DNA from 4 places in the Micromonospora sp. WMMD967 genome. Region 3 is predicted to be linked to each of the others. Evidence: riboswitches for the same ligand, from Rfam matches in the RefSeq annotation. Region 3 holds a riboswitch; each other region holds the start of a gene.

Region 1 (5,055 bases), 1.9 Mb from region 3:
CCGAAGGAGAAGTTGCCATTCATCTGGAAGAACGTGCCGTGCCGACTGGTCTTGCCGACCTCGTCGATGTCCGGGGTCCGAATGCACTTCTGCACGCTGACCACCCGCTGGTACGCAGGCGTCTGCTGACCCAGGAAATACGGCACGAACTGCACCATGCCGGCGTTGACGAACAACAGATTCGGGTCGCTGATGGCGGGCAGCGGAGCGGACGGCACCACAGCGTGACCATTCGCCTCGAAATGCGCGAGGTACCGCCGCTTGATCTCCGCCGTCCGCACCAGACCACTCCCCTACTGCCAAGATTTTGCAATTGCATACTATGGGCAGCTATGGAGAGGCATGTCGGCACCCCACGACCGATCACCCGTTACGGCACCCCGGTCCTGCACCGCCGATGCACCCCGGTGACCGTGTTCGACGACGCGCTCGCCGCACTCGTCGACGACATGTTCGCCAGCATGTACGCCGCCCACGGGGTCGGCCTGGCCGCCAACCAGATCGGCGTCGACGCCCGGATCTTCGTCGTCGACTGCCCCGACGCCACCGACACCCACACCGTCGCCCACGTGATCAACCCGGTGCTGCACCTGCCCGAGCAACGCGACCTGGTCATCGACTCCGAGGGCTGCCTGTCCGTGCCGGGGCAACGCGCCGACCTGGCCCGATCCGCCACCGCCTCCGTCACCGGCGTCGACCTGCGCGGTGAGCCGATCCGCCTGGACGGCACCGGCACCCTCGCCCGGTGCTTCCAGCACGAGGTCGACCACCTCGACGGCCTCGCCTACGTCGATCGACTGCCCGTCAAACTGCGCAAACAGCTCCTCGCGGCCAGCGCCGAACACCCCGGTGTCGGCGCCGGCGTCAACCAGGACGCCGACGCGTGACAGTTGTCCTCGGCATCGAGACGTCCTGCGACGAGACCGGCATCGGGATCGTCGCCGACGGCGTCCTGCTCGGTGACGCTCTCGCCACGAGCATGGACGAACACGCCCGCTTCGGTGGCGTGGTCCCCGAGATCGCCGCCCGCGCGCACCTGCACGCCGTCACCCCCATGGTCGAGCACGCACTGGGCCAGGCCGGGATCGGCTTCGCCGACATCGGCGCGGTCGCCGCCACCGCCGGACCCGGGCTCGCCACCGCCGTCCAGGTCGGCCTGGCCGCCGGCAAGGCGTACGCGCTGAGCCTCGGTGTCCCCCTCTACGGCGTACACCACCTCGCCGGCCACGCGGCCGTCGACGTCCTCGAACACGGGCCGCTGCCGGCCCGCTGCGTCGCCCTGATCGTCTCCGGCGGGCACACCAGCCTGCTGCTGATCGGCGACCTCGCCCGCGACCCGGTCGTGCACCTGGGCGACACCGTCGACGACGCCGCCGGTGAGGCGTTCGACAAGGTGGGCCGCCTGCTCGGCCTGCCCTACCCCGGCGGACCCGTCATCGACCGGGTCGCCCGCGACGGCGACCCGACGGCCATCGCTTTTCCCCGCCCGATGACCGGCCCGCAGGACGCCCCGTACCGGTTCTCGTTCTCCGGGCTCAAGACCGCTGTCGCCCGCTGGGTCGGACACCACGGTGACCGGCCGCTGCCCGTCGCCGACGTCGCCGCGTCGTTTCAGGAGGCCGTCGCCGACACCCTCACCCGCAAGGCTCTCGCCGCCTGCCGCGACTACCAGGCCGACACACTGCTCCTCGTCAGCGGAGTCGCCGCCAACAGCCGGGTCCGCGCCCTCGCCGAAGAACGCTGCTCCGCGGCCGGCATTCACCTGCGGGTGCCGTCGCCACGGCTCTGCACCGACAACGGCGCGATGATCGCCGCCGTCGGAGACCTCCTCGTCCGCGCCGACATCTCCCCCGACCGGCTCGACCTCGGCCCCGACCCGTCCGCCGTCCTTCGTGGGGCGCTGCTGCACGGCCCCCGCTGACCGGCACCAGCCAGCGCAGCGCCCCGCGGGTAGACCCGGCTGTCTGCGCCGACGCTGCCCGTCGGATCACGGACATTGACGGGGAGCCCAGACGTGGGAACACTGTCCGTCACAACTTCATACCTGTGTGCTGACGGGGGAAGTCCGGTCGAAATCCGGCGCTGGCCCGCAACGGTAGGCGGCGACACACGTAGTGACGCCGCGAGCCCGATTACCCGTCAGTCCGCATGACCAGCCTCCCCACCCGTCGTGGCCCACGGGTCGGAGCCGCCCGAACCGGAGTCGGGTCGTCTCGGACCACCGGAGCCCGGAAAGGCGTCGCTTCATGGTCAACCGTCCCCTCCGGCACCGCGCCCGCGTCTTCGTAGGCGCTGCGCTCGCCGCCCTCACGCTGTCCCTGACAGCCGTACCCGCCGCCGCCACCGCGTCGCCGCCGACCCTCAACAAGGTCGATGCCGCCGCCGGCTGGCTCGCCCGCCAACTGGTCGACGGCGAGCGGTTCGAGGTCGTCTACGACGGCATCGCGTATCCCGATCAGGGCCTCACCCTCGATGCGGTGTTCGCCTTCGCCGCAGCCAAGACGGCCGACACGAACGCGGCGAACGCCATGTCGTGGCTCGCCCAACCGGCCGTGATCAGCGGCTACATCGGTGACGGCACCGAGGCGTACGCGGGCGCGACCGCGAAACTCGCTCTGGGTGCCCAGGTCCGCGGCCTCAACCCGGCGACGTTCGGCGGTGTCGATCTGCTCACCCGGCTCAACAGCCTGCTGACGCCTAGCGGCCGGTACTCCGACCGGTCGGCGTACGGCGACTACAGCAACACCTTCACCCAGTCCTTTGCGGTGCTGGCGTTGGACCGGGCCGGAGGCGCACCGTCGTCGGCGGTGACGTTCCTGGCCGCGAGCCGGTGCGCCGACGGTGGTTTCCCGCTGCTCTTTGGGCAGCCGACCTGTGTCAGCGACGTCGACGCGACCGCTCTGGCCGTTCAGGCCCTGCTGGCCGCAGGCCGTCCGTTGGTCGCGGCTTCGGCCGCGCAGTGGCTGGTCTCTGTGCAGGGCGCTGACGGCTCGTTCGCCGCGAACGGCGTGGCCAACGCGAACAGCACCGGGCTCGCCGCCCAGGCGCTCTTCGCCGCCGGTCGGTCGTTGGCCTGGCTACACGCCCGCCAGTTCCTGCTCAGCCTGCAGGTCACCTGCACAGGCACGCCGGCCGATCGCGGCGCCATCGCGTACACCCCCGGCGGATTCGATGCGAGCACCGCCGCCCGGGCCACCGCTCAGGCCGTACCCGGCATCGCAGGCGCCGGGCATGCGACCCTGTCGGCCACCGGCGCTCACGCTGCCGCGCCCGTCCTGGCGTGTGCGCCATGGTGACCCGTCGGCGGGCGACGATGCGCCGACGGATGGCACTGCTGTTAGCGGCCACCGTCGTCAGCGTCGGCCTGGTCGCCGTCGACCCGGTGCCACGTGCCGCGCACGCGGCGGCGTGCGCCCCGGGTGCGGGCGTCACGGTGGTGGTCGACCTCACCGCGTTCGGCCTCGGTGTCCAGACCGGCTGCCGGCTCGGTGACCCGCCGACCGGCCTGGCCGCCTTGCAGGGAGCCGGCTTCGCCGTGACGGGCACCCAACGGTGGGGTCTCGCCTTCGTCTGCCGAATCAACGGCTATCCCACAGCCGCCTCGGAACCGTGCGTCAACACGCCGCCCGCCAGCGCGTACTGGTCGTACTGGCACGCGGCACCCGGCGGCACCTGGTCCTACAGCACCCTCGGCGCGAGCAGCTACAACCCCGCCCAGGGCACCGTCGAAGGATGGCGCTTCGGCTCCGGGCAGGCTCCGTCCATCTCCCCGCCGTAGTCGGCCTTGGCCGGGAGTCCGGGCCTAACCGGACTCCCGGCCCGTCCAACTCTGGGCGACAGGAAGAATCCGCGTGCCGCAGCGGCACCGGGGATCAGCTTCCGGCCGTACGATGGTCGGCAGTGCTGGTTCGCCGCACCGTCACGGTGTGGCGTCGTAAGAGGGAACCCGGTGGGAAACCGGGACTGCCCCGCAGCGGTGAGTGGGAACGACCGCCGTCATACGCACTGGACGCATGAGCGTCTGGGAAGCGACGGCCAGTAGGAGATCGGGTCGCCCCGGTCACGCCCACGAGTCCGAAGACCTGCCCGCACCGCGTACGCGTCCGCGTGCGCCGCCGTCGGCCTCTCGGGAGGGTCAGGGCGAGGCCCGGTCGTCGTCCCGTGCCCTGCCGTGTCCCTCCAGTGTGGTCGGTGGTCGACCTCGAGGGAAGGACACCCATTCCGTGACCGCACCGTTCGGGCTGAGCACCGTGCTCGGCTATCCCCGCATCGGTCCCCACCGCGAACTCAAGCACGCCGTCGAGTCCTACTGGGCGGGCCGGATCGACGCCAACGCTCTTCAGGAAATTGCGGCCAGCCTCCGCGTCGACGTGTGGCGCACGCTGCGCGACGCCGGCCTGGACGCGGTTCCGTCGAACACGTTCTCGTTCTATGACCAGGTGCTCGACACCACCGTTCTGGTCGACGCGGTCCCGGACCGGTTCCGCCGCCTCGGTCTCGGCGACCTGGACACCTACTTCGCCATGGCGCGTGGCACGGAGCGGGAGCCGGCGCTGGAGCTGACGAAGTGGTTCGACACCAACTACCACTACCTGGTTCCGGAGGTCGGCCCCGGCACAGCGTTCACGGCCCGCCCGGATAAGGCGGTGCGGGAGTACGGCGAGGCGAAGGCACTCGGCGTCACCACCAGGCCGGTGCTGGTCGGGCCGGCGACCTACCTCCTGCTGTCCAAGGCCACCGAGGACGCACCGGAAGGGTTCCGGCCCTTCGACCGGCTCGATGACCTCGTCGCGGTCCACGAAGACATCCTCGGCACCCTGGCCGATGCCGGCGTCGAATGGGTTCAGCTCGACGAGCCCGCGTACGCCGCCGACCGCACCCCGCAGGAGATCACCGCGCTGCGCGCCGTATACCGCCGGCTCGGCCTTCTGAAGCACCGGCCACGGTTGTTCGTCGCGTCGTACTTCGGTGACCTCGGCGACGCGTTGCCGGCGCTGTTGGGCACCCCGGTCGAGGCGGTCGGCATCGATCTGGTCGCCGGGCCGGGCAACCTGA
Region 2 (5,055 bases), 1.9 Mb from region 3:
TCATCGCTCCGCTGACCGGCACCGTATGCAACTCACCCAGATCGGTCAGGTGGATCAGCACCCGGTGCACCGTCGTCAGATCGATTCGCACACCGTTGGCGCGGACCCGTTCGTGAACCTGCGCGGCGCTCAGGTGCGGATGGTCGGGCGGGGCGTCCACGAGCACGGTCAGCACCGCCTGTCGTGCGGCCGTACGACGCAGTCCGCGCTCGCGCAGTCGGCCCAGCGCCGCCCCCACCCGATCCGATGCTTCTGTGATCAATCACGTCCCCCGACGACAACCGGACTCTTGTTGCAAGATAATGGCAACAGCCACACTAAGGCAGCATTGAGAGGACGTACTCCATGGCCGTGTACAACCTGCCCGACCTGCCCTACGACTACGGCGCACTCGAGCCCGCCATGTCCGGCGAGATCCTGGAGCTGCACCACGACAAGCACCACGCCGCGTACGTCAAGGGCGCCAACGACGGGCTCGACCGCCTCGCCGAGGCCCGCGAAAAGGGCGACTACTCGACCCTGGTCGGGCTGGAGAAGACGTACGCGTTCAACCTGTCCGGGCACGTCCTGCACTCGATCTTCTGGAACAACCTGTCCCCGGACGGCGGTGACCGCCCCGACGGCGAGTTGGCGGCGGCGATCGACGAGCACTTCGGCTCCTTCGACGGCTTCGCGGGTCAGTTGTCCGCGGCGACCAAGGGCGTGCAGGGCTCGGGTTGGGGTGTCCTGGCCTGGGAGCCGCTGAGCCAGCGGCTGATCGTGGAGCAGGTCTACGACCACCACGGCAACGTCGGGCAGGGCTCCACCCCGATTCTGGTGTTCGACGCCTGGGAGCACGCCTACTACCTGCAGTACCGCAACGTCCGCCCGGACTACGTGGATCGGCTGTGGAACCTGGTCAACTGGACCGACGTCATCTCCCGTTTCGACGCCGCCCGCGCCGCGACCCCGAAGATCTGATTCGGCGTGTCCGGGTACACCCCTGAGGCGGCCGAGATCGTCCAACGCGCCGCCGGGGTCATCGCCGCCAAGCACCGCGGTGACCTCGCGGGCGCGGAGGAACTGATGTCGGCGTTCAGCTCCGAGCAGGCCCGCACCCTCGGCTTCTACCTGCTGGCAGATCTCGCTCTGGGCCTGGTCAAGGCGCAGAGCGGCCAGTCGATGGACGATCTGGTCCGGGAGTTGTCGTTGCTCCTGGCCGAGACCGCGCAGTCCCCACCGGCATGACCGTCCGCTGGGTTCCACCTGCGGGCGGAACCCAGCGGACAACCGCAGCGTCCACCGCCGACCTCGGGGAGGCCCGATGCGCCGGAAGACCGAACACCGTGTCCTGACGTTGGACGGGCAGCAGGTGGCGGTGCTGCCCGTGGCCGATTTCCAACGGCTCGAGGCTGCCCGTCGGCAGCTCGGTGCCAGCGAGGCCCAGGCGCACCAGCTTCGCCAGCAGCTGCGGGACAGCCGGCGTCGAATTGCCCGCCTGGAGGCCCTGCTCTCCGTGCCCGCACGACTTGAGGCACCGGAGCAGGCCTCACAGACGTGCGCTCGATGTTCCGGCCCGGTCGACGATCCGGTCGACGTAGCGGTCCGGCGAGCAACGGCGGGCGGATCAGCCGGCGGGTGGTCAGCGGCGGCGGCTCGGCCGCCGCTGACCACGCCACTACGCGGCGGTCAGACGCCGTAGCGCAGGTAAATGGTGTCGCCGACGGTCACTGTCGTGCCGCGGGTCGCGGTGACCAGGGTGCTGCCGTCGCGGGACACCTTCCAGGTGGACGAGCCGCTGTTGGCCAGACCGTTGATCGAGGTCACGGTGCCGGTGCCGCTGGACGGGCTGAGGGCGGTGACGCAGCCACTCGGGGTAGCCGCGCCGACGGCGGCGTCCAGCACGGCGCCGAGGGTGGTGGTGGCGGCGGTCGGCGTCAGCGTCACCGCGCACGGCTTGATGCTGCCGCTGCCGTTGTCGATGATCACGGCAAGGCGGGTGGCGGCGCCCGCGGTGAACCCGCTCGCCGCGACCCAGGTGGGCGCTCCAGCGGTGACCGGAGTCGGGGGAGCGGCGGTGTAGCCCGCGCCGGCCAGAGCACGCACCGCGTCGATCGAGGCGTACGCCGACGGGGTGGTGTTGGTGGGCAGGTACTTGAATCCGCCGCCGGTCAACTGCTGCGCCCGGAGGAAATCGATCGGGGTCTTGCCGGCGGTGGTGGTGAAGTCGGTGCCCTGGTTCGGGATGCCGCAGGCGTTGAGCCCGGAGACGGCCCAGGCGTTGGAGTCGGTGTTGACGCCGAACATCGAGGTGAACGCGCCCGAGGCGTTGACGAGCTTGCCCTTGAGGAAGTTCTTCGCCTGGACGATGTCGGTGTCGGTGTTGGGCACCCCGGCGGCGCAGAGGGCCGCCATGGCCGCGCCGGTCATGTCGATGTCGCTGGCCGCGGCGAGTTGGGTGGGGTTGCCCTCAGCCTGGGTGAACGTCCAGCCGCCGTCGTTGTGCTGGTTGTTGCGGATCCGGGCGACCGAGAGGTTGAGCAGCGCCTGCGGCACGCGGGCGGCGCCGGTCTGGGTCTTCGCGCCGGCCAGGGCGAGAGTGCCGAAGACGGTGCCGTTGAAGTTGGCCGGCGGGCCGTAGTAGCCGGCCGAGCCGGTCTGCCAGTAGGCGATGGTGTCGGCGATCAGGTTACGGGAGGGGGAGACCCGGGCGGGGTCGATACCAGCGGCGTAGGCGTTCAGGACCCCACGCTCGTAGTCGGTGACCACCGGCGTGCTGCTCGGCCAGGACGCGGCCGAGAGCTGGTTGCGGTACACGGTGCGGGCGTTCTTGGTTGTGTCCCCGGAGGGGTACACGTCGACGGCCGCGACGCCGGCGGGTGCGAACGCGCTGAACGCCCACTCGTTCGACAGCCCGCCGCTGGCGTAGCTGCCGTCGGCGGCCTGCAGGGTCCGCAGGTAGGTGACGCCGTTGGTCTTGGCGGTGGCGATCTGCGCCGCCGTCGAGGTCGCGGCGGCCGGTGCGGCACCGGTCGTGACCGCGACGATCGAGGCGATCAGCGCGGCGGCGGGAACTGTCGCGAGTCGTCTCCGGCGACTGCCGGGGGAAAGGCGCGAGGACATCGGGTCTCCTTGGGGTACGGGGCACGACTGCCTCGACCCGGAGCCCGAGTAGGGCCGACGGGAGCGGGGCGGGCCGGCCGCAGGACGCGTGGGACGGATACCGCAGGTGCTGCGTCACCACGTGGGTGGTCGGGCTCGGGACGGGGCGAACCGTCCTCACCGTTGCGCGTCAGCCCCGGATTCCCACCGGGTTCCCCCACGCGATGACGCGGTCACGGTATGGGAGTAGACCCCTACCGCGCGCTGTTAGGTACATGACACGCCTTCGCGTTGACGGGGTGGTCGCGGTTGTGGTCCGATGGCTGCGATCCAGCAGTCAGGGGAAGCCGGTCAAAGTCCGGCGCTGGCCCGCAGCCGTAGGTCCCGTCACCGGGACGAGTCGGATTACCTGGCTGGATAGTGCACCGCAGCGCCGTCGAGGTACACGGCGCGGAGCCAGGTTCCGGGACTTTGTTCTCGGGGTCCGCGTCCGCGCCTGCGCCGCTAGCCCCCGAGAGAGTCGCCATGTCCCCACTGGTCAGTCGAACGTCGCGTGTTCCCGCGGCGTGGTTGGCGGCCGTCGCCGCAGCGGTGCTCGGCGCGGTGGCGCTGGTGGTGCCGACCCGTGCCGCGCTCGCCGATCCGCTGGAGTCCTGCACCCCGACCCAGGGCGCGATCGTCGCTGTCGACTTCGGCGCGTGGGGCGGGCCGCTGCTGCGCGGCTGCGACGCCAGCCCCACCACCGGCCTGGACCTGCTGCACGAGGCGGGTTTCACCACCACCGGCACCGACCACGACGGCCCCGGTTTCATCTGCCGGATCGGGTCGCCCGACTTCGCGTCCGGTGCCGAACACCCGACGCCGGCCGAGGAGGCGTGCCAGTTGACCCCGCCCGCGTCGGCCTACTGGTCCTACTGGATCGCCCCAGCCGGGCAGGACCACTGGACCTACAGCCCTCTCGGCGCCATGGCCCAGCGCCCCGGCCCGGGTGAGGTCGAAGCGTGGGTCTTCGGTGGCACCGACATCGGCGGCACCACCGGAGCGCCGAGCTTCACCCCCGCGTCGGTACGCGCGAGCGGCCCCACTCCGACCGCCACTGCGACTCCGACGGCGACCCCAACTTCGACGCCAGCGCCGACGCGCCCGACCGAGGCCCAGGTCAAGGCGGTGGCGAGTTACCTGGTCGGGCAGCTCACCGACGGCGACCACGTCGACATCGGGTTCGTCGACTACTACCGGACCATCGCGGTCGCCACCGCCCTGGCCGGGACCGGGGGCCAGGACCAGACCCTCAGCAAGGTCGTCGACTACCTGCGGGCGCACGTCGATGCCGCTATCTTCCCGAACGGTGGCACCGCCGCACCCCACATCGCCAACGTCGCCAACCTCGCGCTCCTGCTCACCATCACCGGCGGCGATCCGCGCGCGTTCGGCGACCGGGATCTGATCGCCACGCTCACCGATCGGGTGTGCACCGCGGCCGACGTCGACGCCGGCTGCGCCGTCGCCGGTGACTTCGTCGGATCGAGCGATCCCCTGACTCACGCGACCGCCCTGCTCGCGCTCAAGCGGGCCGGTGTCACCCTGCCGGCCGCGACCGTCACCCGACTGACCGAGCAGCAGTGCGCAACGGGAGCCTTCGCCGGCCAATGGCTCAGCCCCGCTGACGTCTGCGATCCGGACCTCGCAGCCACGACGCTGGCCGTCCTGGCGTTGCACACGCTCGGCGGGCACGACGCGGCGCTGAGTTCGGCCAAGACGTTCCTGGCCGCTGCGCAGGAGCCCGACGGTGGTTACCAGCCGTGGACCGGAGCGGGCTACAGCGAGACCTACCCCACCGGGCACGCCGCGCAGGCCCTCGCCGTCCTCGGCCTTGCCGACCGGGCCGCCGCCGCCACCGGCCTGCTGGTCAGCCGGATCGTTCCCGGCGGTGGGCTCAGCCCCGACCCGAGCAACCCGGACGCTGACCTGCCC
Region 3 (5,055 bases):
CGGGCTCTGGTCGCCGGTGCCGATGCGGGCCAGCCCGAACCCGGCCAGCAGGGCGACCACCAGCCCGCCGACGAGCAGCGCCAGGTGGCCGTTGCTGAGCCGGGACCCGGGTGCCACCCCGGCGAGGTCCGTGTCCGGCCGGTGGCCGGCCTCGACTGTCGACTCTTGGTCGGTGGTGGAAGGGGCCTGCGCCTCCTGATCGGTGCTGGCGACGGCCTTCGCCTTCTGCTCAATGGGCGTCGGATCGACCGCGTCGGTGGGCGTCGGGTCGACGGCGACGCCCGTGCGGGCCGTGACGACCGCGTCGCCCGTCCGCGCCGCCGGCACGGTGGCCGGTCGCCGCTTACCACCCGTGGGCTTCGTGCCGACACCGCTCACCGCGGCGGCCGTCCTGCCGGCGGAGGACTTGGCGGCGGCCGTCTTTGCGGCGGCGGCCCTGGCTGGGCTGGTCTTGCCGGCGGAGGGCCGGTTCGTGGTGCGTGCGCCGCCGCCGCGTCGACCGGAGGCCGCCGGCGAGGTACGGCCCCGTCCGGTGGGTTTGCCGGTGGACGCCGTCCGGCGACGCCAGACGACGAATCCGGCCGCCGCCACGAGTGCCGCGATCGCCGCCGCCCAGCCGGCCCAGGCCAGTCCTCCGGAGCCGCTCTCCTCGCCCGGCCCGGTCGGCGGGGCCGCCGCAGCTCCGGTCGGCGGGGTCACCGGCTGGGCCGAGGTGGTCGGCACCGCCGACGCCTGCCCGGACGACCCGTGCTGCTCGGTGGCGGCCACCAGCGCCGGGTCCGGCTGCGTCGTCGGCGGGCTCCACCCCTTGGGTGCCGCCGTCACCGGCCCGTTGTAGCGGAACGTCAGCGTGCCCCGCACGGTGTCGCCGTCCGAGGCGACCGACAGGTAGCTCACCGAATACTGGCCCTTGGCTGGCAGGTGGGTGACCGCCACCGTCGCGGGAAACCCGGTCGTGTACTCCCGTGGCTCGAACTGCCCGTTGACCAGGAAGTACTCCCGTACCGGCTTGTCCAGCGGCTTCGGCTCCCCGTACGACCAGCTGTTGTCGACCCGGATGCCGCCCGGGGCGGTGACAGTGAAGAACGCGTTCGGCGCGGCCTTTTCGGTGAAGAAGAGCTGCACCGCCGTCAACGGCTCGCTCACGGTGGCCCCACCCGCCGGCGTGGACATGGCGAGAGTGCCGTGAGCCGAGGCGGGTTGGGCGGACGCGAGGAGTGCGACCGCCGAGGCGAGGAGGAGCGCGAGGACACCCGAGAGCACCCGCCCCGGAGTCTGAGGGAGACGACGCATCTGAATATCCTGACCGGAGTGAGGCTTTTTTCAAGAGCTGGCGATCTTTTTCCTCACATGGCAAAAGCTGACGACGCTCCGGCGCCGCCTCCGCGCTGTGCCCCCGGTACCGGGACTTCCCTGGCCAGCTATGCTGCGGGCGGCGCTGGTTCGCCCCGTCGTGACCGTCGGGGCGTCGTAAGAGGGAACCCGGTGGAAGTCCGGGACTGCCCCGCAGCGGTGAGTGGGAACGAACGCCGTCATCAGCACTGGGCCGTCGGCCTGGGAAGCGACGGCCGGTAGGAGACCGGCGTGACCGGTCAGGCCCGCGAGTCCGAAGACCTGCCCGCGCTGCGCACACGACCGTGTGCGCCGCCGTCGGCCTCGCGGGTGGGCTGAGCGGGTGACGTGCCGTCCGTCGGCGCGTGCTCGTCGGGTGTCCGCGTACCGGTGGTGTGGTTTCCCGAGAGACGGACTACCGCTGTGCACGACACCGCCACGATCGCCGGCCGAGCGCCGTCGGCGTCGCACCTGACCCTGTCGCAGATCATGGACCAGCACCACACCAACCTGATGGGTACGGTGCACGGCGGCCGGATCCTCAACCTCATCGACTCGGTGGCCGGAGTCGTCGCCGCCCGGCACTCCGACGGGCCGGCGGTCACCGCCGCCATCGACGAGACCGCGTTCCTGCGCGCGGTGCGGGTCGGCGACGTCGTGCACGTCGACGCTCGGATCACCTGGGCCGGACGCAGCTCGATGGAGGTCGCGGTCAAGGTCACCGCCGACCGGTGGGACCGGGCCGTTCCGCCCACCGACGTGGCCACCGCCCACCTGGTCATGGTCGCCATCGACGACGACGGCCAGCCGAGGACGGTGCCGCCGCTGCTACCCGAGACCGACGGGGACCGGAGGCGCTACCGCGAGGCGGAGATCCGTCGGGAGCACCGGTTGGCGTTGCGGAGGGCGCTGCTCGACGGCGTCGACGAGGGCTGAGGGGCGGCTCGGGCTCTCGCCCCGTTCAGCGGATCTCGCCCGAATCGTCGTCCTGGCCGTCACCCCGGATGTCACCCGGGCGGCACCCCCAGTTGGATAGCGTCCACGTGATGTCTGGATCACGGAGGGTGTGAATCGTCATGCGCGCTGCGGTGCTGCGGGAGTTCGACAGGCCGCTGACGGTCGAGGAGATCGATCAGCCCTCTCCCCAGGCGGGGCAGGTGCTGGTGCGGATCGTCGCCAGCGGGGTCAATCCACTCGACACGAAGATCCAGGCCGGACAGGCCGCGCACGCGCGCGTACGACCGCCCGCGGTGCTCGGGTTGGACCTTGCCGGGGTCGTCGCCGCTGTCGGCGCGGAGGTGGCCGGCTTCGCGCCGGGAGACGAGGTGTACGGGCTGTGCGGGGGAGTGGGTGGGCTACCGGGTTCGCTGGCCGAGTACGCCGCCGTGGACGCCCGGTTGCTGGCCCGCAAGCCTGGCGGCCTCTCGATGCGCGAGGCCGCCGCATTGCCACTGGCGGCGATCACCTCCTGGGAGGGGCTTGTCGACCGCGCCGGGGTCCGCGCCGGGCAGAAGGTGCTGGTGCACGGCGGTGCCGGCGGTGTCGGTCACGTGGGCCTGCAACTCGCCCAGGCAAAGGGTGCCGAGGTGTACGCCACCGGCGGGCCGGCGAGCGTACGGGTGATCGAGAGCCTGGGTGCCGTGCCCATCGACTACACCTCGACCAGCGTGGAGGAGTACGTCGAGAGGCACACCGCTGGTGAGGGGTTCGACATCGTCGTCGACAACGTCGGTGGCGCGACGCTCGACGCGTCGTTCGCGGCGGTACGCACCTATCACGGGCACGTCGTCAGCGCGCTCGGTTGGGGCACCCACTCGCTCGCCCCGCTGTCGTTTCGTGGCGCGACCTACTCCGGCGTGTTCACCCTGCTACCGATGCTCACCGGCCGGGGCCGCGAACATCACGGCGACATCCTGCGGGAGATCGCGACGCTGGCCGACGCCGGCGCGCTGCGCCCGCGACTGGACCGGCGTCGGTTCACGCTCGACACCATCATGGACGCTCACCGTGTGGTCGCCGACGGCATCGCCGAGGGCAAGGTCGTGGTGGACATCGCCGACTGACCGGCCGGGACGTCAGGTAGGGCTTACGCGTTGCCGTGACCTGCCGCGTCGATGAGGCCTCCGAGACGGTAGCGCAGGACGCGGGCCTGGCTGATCGACATCGCTACCCGGTCGGACGCCAGGCCCCCGGTCGCGCTCAACACCACAGTGGTTTCAGCCGCCGCATGGGCAGTTTGGACCAACGCCACCGTGATGATCGACGCTTCCGGTCGGTTGGTGTCCACGTCCGAGACATGCGACCGGTGTTCCCCGCGCCGGTCGCACCCGTCGCGACCGCACCACCGGGGATGCTGGTCGTCCGCCGCCAACGCCCCGGTGGCGAAGATGTGCACGAACCCGCATCGCCGCTCCACGTCCCGCGTCATCGGGGCCGTGGCGGTGGTGAACCCCGCTGCCGTGATGGCGTCACCCGCCGTGTTCGGGTGTGCGGCGGCTCGAAGCGCGTGCGCCACTGGCGTGCGATGCCCCACCGAGGAACCAGATCCGCTCCGGTCTGCGCTTAATCCGCTGATCCGAAGCGGTCGAAGACGGCCCGTGCGCCAAGCGATCGACCACCGAAGAGATGCCTGCCGTTCCACTCGATCGTCCGCTCGAATGAATCCCCTACGCAGAAGTGCAGGCGACCGCCTATGCGCCCGTTGCCGGGAGTCCACAGCCGAAGTGGAAGGTGGTCGACGAGCCAGGCGAGCACGGCGAGACCATAGCTGACGCCGGGTCGAGCGGTTGTCGCCACGATCCGCGCAACATCAGGGTTGTTGCTGCTTCCCGCACGTCGGAGGCAGCAGTATCCGGGTAGTTGCGCGGATCATGACTGTCGCACGGTCCGCCCGGGGTGGGACCCGGCGGTCCGTCAGGTCCGGGTCGGGGTCGTGCTGTTCAGGTCGACGATCCGGTCGGCCCAGCGGTCCATCAGGGTCTGGTCGTGGCTGATGACGAGGACACCGGCCCGCTGGGTTCGCTGGTAGTCGCGGATGATGGCGGCGACGTGCGCCTGGGTCGAGGCGTCCAGCATCGCCGTGGCCTCGTCGCAGAGCAGGTAGTCCGGCCGGTGTACGAGGGCGCGGGCGAGGCAGGCGCGTTGTAGCTGCCCGTCGGACACCGCGTGTGGCCGTCGGCCCCGCAGGTCGGCGGTGAGGCCGACGAGGTCGGCGAGTTCGGCCACGCGCTCCCGGACCGTCGCATCGGGCGTTCGGACGGCACGGAGCGGTTCGGCGATGAGGTCGTCCAGGCTCAGCCGGGGATCGGCGGCGGCGCGCGGGCTCTGGAACAGCACGGCGACGCGGGTCCGCAGGGCGACCGGTACGGCGTACCGCACTCCGTGCACCGGCGTCCCGTCGATGCTGACCCGGCCGTGGTCCGGGCGGTGCAGGAGGGCCAGGACCCGGACCAGTGTCGACTTGCCGCAGCCGGACGGGCCGCGCAGCCCGACCGTCTCGTCTCGACCGACCCGCACCGTGACGCCGTCGAGCACGACCTGACGGCCGTACCTGACGGTGACCTGGTCGGCGAGCAGGTGCTGTTCGCTGGTCACGTGACGGCTCCGGTGCGGATCGGGTGGTGGCAGGCGACAGTGCCGTCGCCGGCGATCGGCGTCGGCGACGGCTGGCTCGCGCAGGTGTCGGTGCGGTGCGGGCAGCGGGGCGCGAACGCGCAGCCCGGA
Region 4 (5,055 bases), 1.3 Mb from region 3:
CCGTCGTCGGGCAACCCGTGCAACGACTCCTCCACACCGATCAGGTGGTTGGCCATCCGGGTGCGGGCCCGCTCCGGGTCACGCGCCACGAGGGCCTTGAGGATCGCCACGTGTTCGTCATGGGTACGCCGGTCCGCGCCCTCCTCGTGCAGGCTCCGCCAGAGCCGCCCGCGGATGGTGCGACCGGCGAACGCCTCGATGAGCCCGACGAGCACCGGGTTCTCGGCGTGCACGGCGATGATCCGGTGGAAGGCGATGTCGATCTCGAGGATGCGTTCGTGGTCCTGCGGTGACTGGCCGACCATTCGGGCGGCCTCGTCGAGCAGCTCCCCGGCCTGGGCGAGGGCCTCGTCGGTGATCCTGGTGGCGGCCAACCGGGCTGCCTCGCACTCCAGCAGCCGCCGGACGGTGTGGATGTGCCGAGGGTCGTCCTGACCCTGGAAGTCCACCACGAAGCCCATCGGGGCCAGCAGTTGCGGCGCGTCGAGGTTGGTGACGTAGGTGCCGTCGCCCTGACGGATGTTGACGATGCCGAGGATCGACAGGGCCGACATTCCCTCGCGCAGTGAGCCGCGCGAGACGCCGAGGGACTCGGCGAGGTCCTTCTCGATCGGCAGGCGGTCCCCGGGCTTGAACCTCCCGTCCAGGATCATCTGCTTGATGCCGTTCACCACTTCGTCGGTGCGTGACATGGTCCCCCTAGCGGCCAGCGGATGTGGCCGTCCCACCCGCGATCACGTACGGCTCCGGAGATGACACGGTAGTCGGGTCGGCCGCGGCCCAGTAGTGGCCGTCGGGAAAGCGGTAGAGCGCGATCGACTCGGGGCGCATCCGCGTGGAGTAGCCGGGCTGGTCGGGCAGGACGTAACCGCTGCCCGAGCCGGTGTCGCGGATGACGCACGGGTCGGTGAAGTGCTCGTGCAGGTGGTCGACGAACTCGGTGACCCGGTTGGTGAGGTCTCCCGAGACCGCGACGTAGTCGAGAACCGACACGTGCTGGACCATCTCGCACAGCCCGACGCCGCCGGCGTGCGGGCAGACCGGTACGTCGAACTTCGCGGCGAGGAGCAGCACGGCGACGATCTCGTTGATGCTGGCCAGCCGACCGGTGTCCAACTGGCAGAAGTCGATGGCCCCGGCCTGGAACAGCTGCTTGAACATCACCCGGTTGTGGCAGTGCTCGCCGGTGGCGACGCCGATCGGGGCGACGGCCCGGCGGACGGCCGCGTGACCCAGGATGTCGTCGGGGCTGGTCGGCTCCTCGATCCACAGCGGTGTGAACCGGGCGAGGGCGGTGACCCACTCGATGGCCTGGCCGACGTCCCACACCTGGTTGGCGTCGATCATCAGGTTGCGGTCCGGGCCCAGGATCTCCCGGGCGATGGCGCACCGACGGATGTCGTCGTCGAGGTTGGCGCCCACCTTGAGCTTGACGTAGCCGTAGCCGCTGTCGACGGCTTCCTGGCACAGCCGGCGCAGCTTGTCGTCGCCGTAGCCGAGCCAGCCGGCCGAGGTGGTGTAGGCGGGGTAGCCGGTCCGGTGGAGCTCGGCGAGGCGGTCGGCCTTCGTGCTCTCCTTGGCTCGCAGGATGGCCAGTGCCTCGTCGCGGGTCAGCGCGTCGGACAGGTAGCGCAGGTCCGCGATGTCGACGAGTTGGTCGGGGGTCATGTCGACCAGGAGCCGCCACAGCGGCTTGTCGGCGAGCCGGGCCACCAGGTCCCACGAGGCGTTCAGCACGGCCGCGAGCGACAGGTGGACGACGCCCTTCTCGGGCCCGAGCCACCGCAGCTGCGAGTCGGACGTGAGGAGGCGGTAGACCGCCCCCATGTCGGCCGCCATCGTCGCCACGTCCAGGCCCACGAGGAGCTGTGCCTGGTGGACCGCCGCGGCGGCGACGATGTCGTTGCCCCGACCGATGGTGAAGGTCAGGCCGTGGCCCGCGAGCGGCGCGCCCACGCTGTCGGTGCCGTCGGTGTGCAGGACGACGTAGGCCGCTGAGTAGTCGCCGTCCTTGTTCATGGCGTCTGACCCGTCAGCGGTCAGGGAGGTGGGGAAGCGGACGTCCTCGACGGTGACAGCGGTGATCTGCGGCATGCGCTCCTCGCCCGACTAGGCAAAAGATCAGATGATCATTCGGAGTATACGGAGGCTGGTTCAGGTGCGTCAACGACGTCGATCACCTGACCGATGCAGACATCCAATGTTTCTGATCGGGATCGGACGCCGGGCGAGAGGCGCTTCCCACCTGGTGTGTTCGGATGCCGAGCGACCGCCGTCATGGCGGCGGTACCCCGCCGTCGCGGCCCGCGATCGCGCATTTGCGCCACGGTCGAAACCCAATCCGCTGGTAGTGGGCGCGCGCTGTCCGAAGTGGGACCCCGGCCGGTGGAATGTGTCGAATGGTGGGCGGCGGCGCGCCGCTCGGAACGAGGGTCGGAGCCAACGGCCGACCGAGGGTTTTGAAGATTGGATGTTCACTCTGACCGTCGACATCGACGGTCGATTATGGGCAACGTTCCTTACATCTGGATCCTGCATACATCACATCTTTGTGGACCGTTGTTCGACCACCCGGCAGCCTTGTCGCGCCACTGACCGCCGCCTCCCGCCGGCCCCCGCCGCCCGGGGCCGGCGGCGGGGCGCGGTCGGGTGACGGTCGTCACCGCCTCCGCCGCCGACACGCCAGCACCGACATGTGGGGTGTGACAACCGCTGGGTCCCTATATATGGTGTCGAACGCAGCTGGTTCGACCGCTCACCCAGGGCGGTCGAGGCAAGAGGGAACCCGGTGGAAATCCGGGACTGTCCCGCAGCGGTGAGTGGGAACGACAGCCGTCATCAGCACTGGACCACACGGTCTGGGAAGCGACGGCCGGTAGGAGACCGGCGAGCCCGGTCGCGCCCACGAGTCCGAAGACCTGCCAGCGCGCCGCGTACCCGCACCCGGGTGTGCGGCGGTCCGAGGCCGCGTGGGACGGCTGACGCCATGTGACCCACGCCGCCGGCGTGGCGTCCGTCGGTGTCTGTCTCCGCGCGTTCGGACCTCCAGGTCTCGAACTCCGAGGAGCGAGTGGTGACAGTCACCGAGGTAGTCCCGGCCAGCGCCGACGCGGCACCGCGGCGGACACCGATGCAGGTCCGCAAGCGCGACGGCGGCACCGAACCCGTGGACGTGAACAAGATCGTCCGGGCGGTCGAACGGTGGGCCGACGACCTGACCGACGTCGACCCGATGCGCGTCGCCACCCGCACGATCAGCGGCCTGTACGACGGCGCGACGACAGCCGAGCTGGACCGGCTGTCCATTCAGACCGCGGCCGAGATGATCGGTGAGGAACCGCAGTACTCGCGCCTCGCCGCCCGCCTGCTCGCCGGCTACGTCGACAAGGAGGTGCGTCGGCAGGGCATCGCCTCGTTCAGCGCGGCGATCCGGACCGGCCACACCGAGGGCCTGATCGGAGAAGACACCGCCGCGTTCATCGCCACGCACGCCGCGGTGCTCGACGATGCCATCGACCCGGACGGCGACCGGCGGTTCGAGTACTTCGGGCTACGCACCGTCTACGACAGGTACCTGCTGCGCCACCCCACCAGCCGGGCGGTGCTGGAGACTCCGCAGTACTGGCTGCTGCGGGTGGCCTGTGGCCTGTCCCGTACGCCGGACGAGGCGGTCGGCTTCTACCGGTTGATGTCCAGCCTGGCGTACCTGCCCAGCTCACCGACGCTGTTCAACTCCGGCACCCGGCACACCCAGATGTCCTCCTGCTACCTGGTCGACTCACCGCTCGACGAGTTGGACTCGATCTACCAGCGCTACGCCCAGGTCGCCAACCTGTCCAAGTTCGCCGGCGGCATCGGCATCGCGTACTCCCGGGTCCGCTCCCGGGGCGCGTTGATCCGCGGCACCAACGGGCAGTCCAACGGGATCGTGCCGTGGCTGCGCACGTTGGACGCGAGCGTCGCGGCGGTCAACCAGGGTGGCCGGCGCAAGGGCGCGGCGTGCGTCTACCTGGAGCCGTGGCACCCGGACATCGAGGAGTTCCTGCAACTGCGGGACAACACCGGCGAGGACGCCCGCCGCACCCACAACCTGAACCTGGCCAACTGGGTCCCGGACGAGTTCATGCGCCGGGTCGAGGCCGACGAGATGTGGTCGCTGTTCGACCCGCACGAGGTGCCCGAGCTGCCCGACCTGTGGGGGGAGCGGTTCGACGCCGCGTACCGCGAGGCCGAGGCGCAGGGCCGCTACGTCCGGCAGGTCCCGGCGCGGGAGCTGTACGGGAAGATGATGCGCACCCTGGCCCAGACCGGCAACGGGTGGATGACCTTCAAGGACGCGTCGAACCGGCTGTGCAACCAGACCGCCGAACCGGGCAACGTGGTGCACCTGTCCAACCTCTGCACCGAGATCGTCGAGGTGTCCAGCGACGCCGAGACCGCCGTGTGCAACCTCGGCTCGGTGAACCTCGCCGCCCACCTCGTCGACGGTGACATCGACTGGGAGCGGCTGCGCGCCACGGTGCGTACCGCGGTGACCTTCCTCGACCGGGTCATCGACATCAACTACTACCCGACCACGCAGGCGGCGGCGAGCAACCCCCGCTGGCGGCCGGTCGGGCTCGGGCTGATGGGCCTGCAGGACGTCTTCTTCGCACTGCGGCTGCCGTTCGATTCGCCCGCCGCGCGGGAGCTGTCCACCCGGGTCAGCGAGGAGCTGTACCTGACCGCGCTGGAGACCTCCGCCGACCTGGCCCGCCAGTACGGCGCGCACCCGACGTACCCGCAGACCCGGGCCGCGCGGGGTCAGTTGCAGCCCGACCTGTGGGGTGTCGAGGGTACGCAGGCCACCCGGTGGGACGCCCTGCGGGAGCAGGTCGCGGCGCACGGGCTGCGCAACTCACTGCTGGTGGCCGTCGCCCCGACCGCCACCATCGCCTCGATCGCCGGGTGCTACGAGTGCATCGAGCCGCAGGTGTCGAACCTGTTCAAGCGCGAGACGTTGTCCGGGGAGTTCCTCCAGGTCAACACCGCTCTGGTCCGCGAGCTGAAGGCCCG

The links. A riboswitch is a leader RNA that binds a small molecule or an ion and turns the genes downstream of it on or off. The one in region 3 is predicted to bind cobalamin.
Region 1: linked by a shared signal. The riboswitch ahead of O7631_RS17970 (peptidase) and the one ahead of O7631_RS26045 (acyl-CoA thioesterase) in region 3 are both predicted to bind cobalamin.
Region 2: linked by a shared signal. The riboswitch ahead of O7631_RS18010 (hypothetical protein) and the one ahead of O7631_RS26045 (acyl-CoA thioesterase) in region 3 are both predicted to bind cobalamin.
Region 4: linked by a shared signal. The riboswitch ahead of O7631_RS20020 (ribonucleoside-diphosphate reductase subunit alpha) and the one ahead of O7631_RS26045 (acyl-CoA thioesterase) in region 3 are both predicted to bind cobalamin.

Annotation. Positions count from the first base shown of each region.
Region 1 is NZ_JARUBK010000001.1:3,887,287-3,892,341, reverse strand. It holds gene alaS (alanine--tRNA ligase) at 1-281, opposite strand, end outside; gene def (peptide deformylase) at 333-887, shown strand; gene tsaD (tRNA (adenosine(37)-N6)-threonylcarbamoyltransferase complex transferase subunit TsaD) at 884-1,921, shown strand; cobalamin riboswitch at 2,008-2,159, shown strand; gene O7631_RS17970 (peptidase) at 2,247-3,296, shown strand; gene O7631_RS17965 (hypothetical protein) at 3,326-3,778, shown strand; cobalamin riboswitch at 3,888-4,105, shown strand; gene metE (5-methyltetrahydropteroyltriglutamate--homocysteine S-methyltransferase) at 4,224-5,055, shown strand, end outside.
Region 2 is NZ_JARUBK010000001.1:3,894,948-3,900,002, forward strand. It holds gene O7631_RS17990 (transcriptional repressor) at 1-238, opposite strand, end outside; gene O7631_RS17995 (superoxide dismutase) at 346-960, shown strand; gene O7631_RS18000 (superoxide dismutase) at 967-1,227, shown strand; gene O7631_RS18005 (hypothetical protein) at 1,304-1,681, shown strand; gene O7631_RS18010 (hypothetical protein) at 1,669-3,102, opposite strand; cobalamin riboswitch at 3,205-3,329, opposite strand; cobalamin riboswitch at 3,382-3,513, shown strand; gene O7631_RS18015 (prenyltransferase/squalene oxidase repeat-containing protein) at 3,607-5,055, shown strand, end outside.
Region 3 is NZ_JARUBK010000001.1:5,779,253-5,784,307, reverse strand. It holds gene O7631_RS26050 (copper resistance protein CopC) at 1-1,293, opposite strand, end outside; cobalamin riboswitch at 1,423-1,637, shown strand; gene O7631_RS26045 (acyl-CoA thioesterase) at 1,756-2,268, shown strand; gene O7631_RS26040 (zinc-dependent alcohol dehydrogenase family protein) at 2,409-3,395, shown strand; gene O7631_RS26035 (hypothetical protein) at 3,419-3,619, opposite strand; gene O7631_RS26030 (ATP-binding cassette domain-containing protein) at 4,246-4,926, opposite strand; gene O7631_RS26025 (ABC transporter ATP-binding protein) at 4,923-5,055, opposite strand, start outside.
Region 4 is NZ_JARUBK010000001.1:4,475,907-4,480,961, forward strand. It holds gene O7631_RS20010 (FadR/GntR family transcriptional regulator) at 1-692, opposite strand, end outside; gene O7631_RS20015 (enolase C-terminal domain-like protein) at 700-2,094, opposite strand; cobalamin riboswitch at 2,727-2,941, shown strand; gene O7631_RS20020 (ribonucleoside-diphosphate reductase subunit alpha) at 3,131-5,055, shown strand, end outside.